DNA from 2 places in the Erwinia sp. L03-1 genome. Region 1 is predicted to be linked to the other one. Evidence: predicted binding sites of a transcription regulator. Region 1 holds the regulator's gene; the other holds the start of a gene.
What was found. Region 1 encodes PurR, which represses purine synthesis genes. Its sites were predicted from a motif close to CANGCAAACGTTTGCNTG; they were not measured.

Region 1 (2,400 bases):
ATGACGGCGGTAAAGCTGAAAATAATAATCATTAACAGCGCGCTAACGGTGGTTAGCAGAGACAATTTCAGATCGGTGTCCACAGATACTCCTTTATACCCTTACAGTTTGTGTCACCATCAATTTTCCCACACCCGGCGGTAAAAATCTCGTTTTCTCTGCTCAGCCTTGTTAGAATTCCATTTCGTTGCGCAACGGGTTGCGTTCGCGGTCTGCAACCGACGCAACAGGCCTGGCTGACTGCCCCCTTTTCCTTACTGACGCCACCGAATATTCATAAAAAACGGCGACGGATTTTGCCGTTTCAGGCAATCGTTTAACAATATACTTATCAGCAAGTTGCGGTAAGTACAGGAGTAGTGATTTCATGGCAACAATCAAAGATGTGGCTAAACGCGCCGGGGTGTCGACCACCACGGTGTCCCACGTCATTAATAAAACGCGCTTTGTGGCCGAAGCCACGCGGGAAGCAGTATGGACTGCCATCCGCGAACTGCATTATTCGCCAAGTGCGGTCGCCCGCAGTCTCAAGGTTAATCACACCCGGACCATCGGCCTGCTGGCAACGTCCAGCGAGGCACCCTACTTTGCCGAGATTATTGAAGCCGTGGAGAACAGCTGCTTTGCCAGCGGTTACACCCTGATTCTGGGCAATGCGCACAACGATCTGGTCAAACAGCAGGCGTATCTGTCAATGATGGCGCAAAAGCGCGTCGATGGCCTGCTGGTGATGTGCTCCGAGTATCCTGATGAACTGATCCAGATGCTTGAAGATAACCGAAATATTCCTATGGTCGTCATGGACTGGAGCGAGTCACGCGGTGATTTTACGGATACGGTGCTGGATAACGCCTTTGAGGGCGGTTATCTGGTAGGCCGCTATCTGATTGAGCGCGGCCATCGCGATATTGGCGTCATTCCCGGTCAGCTGGAGCGTAACACCGGCGGTGGCCGTCATGCCGGTTTTCTAAAGGCGCTATCCGAAGCGGGGATCACCCTGCGCGATGAGTGGCTGGTACAGGGTGATTTCGAACCCGAATCTGGCTATCGTGCCATGCAGCAAATTTTATCCCAGAAGCAGCGGCCTACCGCCGTATTCTGCGGCGGCGATATTATGGCGATGGGGGCGATTTGTGCCGCTGATGAGATGGGTCTGCGCGTTCCCCAGGATATCTCGGTCATCGGCTATGATAACGTGCGCAACGCGCGCTACTTCACCCCGGCCCTGACCACCGTTCACCAGCCAAAAGAGAGGCTGGGCGAAACGGCCTTTGAAATGCTGCTGGATCGTATTACCAGCAAGCGTGAGGAGCCACAGACGATTGAAGTTCATCCCAGCCTGATCGAGCGTCGTTCAGTGGCGGATGGTCCCTTTGTAGACTATCGCCGCTAACGCCATTAGCCGCCTGCTCATTCCTCTGCCCCCTCGTTCAGCCACTCATTATTGAGCGTCCCGGTGTCGCCAAGATAGTCGAGCAGCCAGCCCAGCGCGGGGCTGGCCTGCTGCTGCGACCAGCTGACGCAGCAGGGGCTGTCGGGGAATGTCGCGGTAAGCACAAGTTCAGTTAATGCGCCGCTGCTCAGCAGCGGACGGGCAAAATGTCCTGGCACCATTCCGACGCAAAGCCCGCCCAGCAGGCAGTCCGCAGCGCTCTCCCAATCGGGCACCACCAGCCGACGCTGATTATCCAGCGTCCAGGTAGTGCGCTTGGGCAGCGCGCGGGATGTGTCTTCCAGCGTCAGAGAGGGCCATTCGCGGATGGCTTCCTCGCTGACCGGTCCTGAGATTTCTGTCAAAGGATGGCGGGCGCTAACCACACAGCGCCAGTTCAGCGCGCCCATATTGCGAAAGGCAAAGCGCCCGCCAACGGGTATTGCCTGAGTTGCGCCAATCGCTACATCTACCCGGCCATCCGCCAGCGCATCCCACACGCCATTAAACACCTCCGGGGAAAGGTGTAATTCCATATCCGGGAAATGACGGTAGAAATCGACAACCAGCTGCCGGGTGCGCTGGGGTTTCACTATCCTGTCTACGGCGATATTTAGCTGCCCGCGCCAGCCGTTTGCTACCTGCTGGCACTGACGCCGGGTGGCAAGCATTTTTTTGATTACGCTCCGCCCCTCCTGAATGAAGTAGCGTCCCGCCTCGGTCAGTTCGACATCGCGATGACGGCGTGTAAACAGCGGAACGGCCAGCCACTCTTCCAGCTGACGTACGGTATAGCTGATAGCGGAGGGGACCCGGTGCAGCTCAGCAGCCGCGGCGGTAAAGCTGCCGTTTCGGGCAACGGCATCAATCACTTCGAGGGAATGTTCTGACCACATTTTTTGCCTGCAAATTTTTTGAACGCAATGGACAAATATTAGCGTTTCACAACGACTCTGGCACGCATTTAC
Region 2 (2,400 bases), 2.3 Mb from region 1:
TGCGGTAAAAGCCAGGAAATATATTCGCGAGCATGCAGGGCTGTAAGCATTAAGCGATAGCGGTAATTAGCGAAGCAGTATTCGATAAAGCAGTACTCGATAAAGCGATATCTAACAAAGCACTCTTTAACAAAGCACTCTTTAACATAGCAGTAATCAACAAAAAGCCCCTGTCAGCCAGCCGCCCCCAGGTGAATATTTAAAGGGGGCGAGTCAACAATGCCAGGGGCTTTTATGTTATTTCAGCGCAATGGTATTGATGATTTTTTCTGCATCGGTCTGTGACTGCTGCTGATTATCTGCTGGCAGCGTAATTTGCAGCGTTACCAGTTTGCCATCAGCCTTAGCCAACACCACGGAGGACCATGATGACTGGTTCTTAGCGGAAATCACCGTATCCAGCTGCTGTCCAGGCTGCCCTTTCAGGTTTACAGATTTATTGCTGACCACCTGCAACTGCGGATCGCGGTTACGCTGCTGCTGTTCCAGGCGGTTGGACAGTGCGTCCAGGCTTTCGTTGGTGGTATCGCCTTCAATCACGATAATCGCCTTTTGGCCTGAAGCATCGGCGTAAACGTGCATATTATTCGCCTGGGTGCCCAGCTTGCCGCTCTGATCGGACATGCCCGCTGGCAGGGTGAAGCTCAGTTTACCATCCAGCAGAGTCACATTCTGGCTGGACTGGCTGCTGCTCACGCCATTGTCATCGGCTGCGGCTTTATCATTTTTGCCGTCGCAGGCGGTCAGTCCAACCACCAGCAGGCCGATTCCGGCATATTTCAATAAATTACGCATCGTGATCCCTTTTACGTTAGTCATATGACTGATTTAGCTACCCATAAAATCGCAATCGGCGGCTAAATGCAACCGACTCTATTTTAAGAAAGCAGCTTAGCCGAAGTTAACCTGTGCGCCAGTGGATTTTTCCGCAAGACGCTTTAGGAACGCGTTTAGCAGCAGGCCATAGGCAGGCAGGAAGAAAATCATGCAAACGATCACTTTGAAGCTGTAGTCCACCAGGGCAATTTCCACCCAGTTTTGCGCCATAAAGGGATCGGGACTCTTGTAAAAGGCGATGAAAAAGAAGGCGAGCGTATCGCTAATGTTGCCCAGAAACATTGCGGAGGCTGGCGCTATCCACCAGCGCGGTAAGCGCCGCAGCCGGTTGAAGACGTGGACATCCAGAATTTGCCCCAGGGCGTAAGCCATAAAGCTGGCGCAGGCGATACGGGCAACAAACAGGTTTGGCTCTTTCAACACGGCAAAGCCCTGCCATTCGCCCTGATAATAGAGCGCGGAGACCGCGTAGGAGATAATCAGAGCCGGGACCATTACCGCCAGGATAATTCGGCGAGCCAGCGGAGCACCGAAAATGCGCACGGTCAGATCGGTGGCCAGGAAGATAAAGGGAAAGCTGAATGCGCCCCAGGTGGTATGCAGTCCAAAGACCGAAATCGGCAGCTGCACCAGGTAGTTACTGGAGGTAATTACCAACACATGGAATAGCGACAGCCAGACCAGCGCAAAGGTGCGCTGACGGGGAGTAAGTGGAATCATTATATGACCTTTTTGAATATTGGGGTGAGGGAACCCAAAAACAGGCTTAACACTAAGCAGTGCGCGAGATCTTACCGAAACAGGTTATCAATGCAATGGATAATTTTTACGCAAACGTTTACTCCTGATGTATGCCCAGATAAATACAACAGCACCGTTCGAGCGATAAAGTCTATATCAGTGGAACCAGCAAAACGGGCAGCCTTGCAGATAGCGCCACGGCGGGTAAAATAGTCGCCAGATTGAACGTCCCCCTGATGAGAATACTATGAGCGATCGGTTCGCAAATCCTGACCAGACCCTGAATGCGCTGGGCCTTCGCTGCCCTGAGCCGGTAATGATGGTACGTAAAGCCGTGCGTCATATGCAGGAGGGTGACACCCTGCTGATAATTGCGGACGATCCTGCCACCACCCGTGATATCCCGGGCTTCTGCCGTTTTATGGAACATACTCTGCTGGAGCAGTTTACCGACGAGCTGCCCTTTAAATATCTGCTTAAAAAGGGGCTGTAAAAGAGCGGCCAAAATGCGGAAGAGGCATTCTGGCCGGTAAGCTAATTTTTACGTAAAAGCCGCAGTGCGTTAGCCGTCACTAATGCTGTAGCGCCTGAATCCGCGAGTACCGCCAGCCATAACCCGGTGAACCCCAGCAGCGTGGTCAGGAGAAATATTCCCTTCAGCCCCAGCGCAATAGTGATGTTCTGCCGAATATTGGCATGAGTGGCGCGCGACAGGCGGATCATGGCCGCAATCCCATTAAGGCGGTTATGGGTCAGTGCCGCATCTGCTGCTTCCAGCGCCACATCGCTTCCGCTTCCCATCGCAATGCCTATGGTTGCAGC

Region 2: the regulator PurR is predicted to act here: its motif matches at 1,665-1,682, upstream of AC4PCC_RS01035 (7-cyano-7-deazaguanine/7-aminomethyl-7-deazaguanine transporter).

What each region holds. Positions count from the first base shown of each region.
Region 1 is NZ_CM178762.1:2,539,194-2,541,593, forward strand. It holds gene cydH (cytochrome bd-I oxidase subunit CydH) at 1-83, opposite strand, end outside; gene purR (HTH-type transcriptional repressor PurR) at 368-1,393, shown strand; gene punR (DNA-binding transcriptional activator PunR) at 1,411-2,328, opposite strand.
Region 2 is NZ_CM178762.1:247,901-250,300, forward strand. It holds gene iolE (myo-inosose-2 dehydratase) at 1-46, shown strand, start outside; gene AC4PCC_RS01030 (DcrB family lipoprotein) at 238-795, opposite strand; gene AC4PCC_RS01035 (7-cyano-7-deazaguanine/7-aminomethyl-7-deazaguanine transporter) at 892-1,557, opposite strand; gene tusA (sulfurtransferase TusA) at 1,826-2,071, shown strand; gene AC4PCC_RS01045 (zinc/cadmium/mercury/lead-transporting ATPase) at 2,113-2,400, opposite strand, start outside.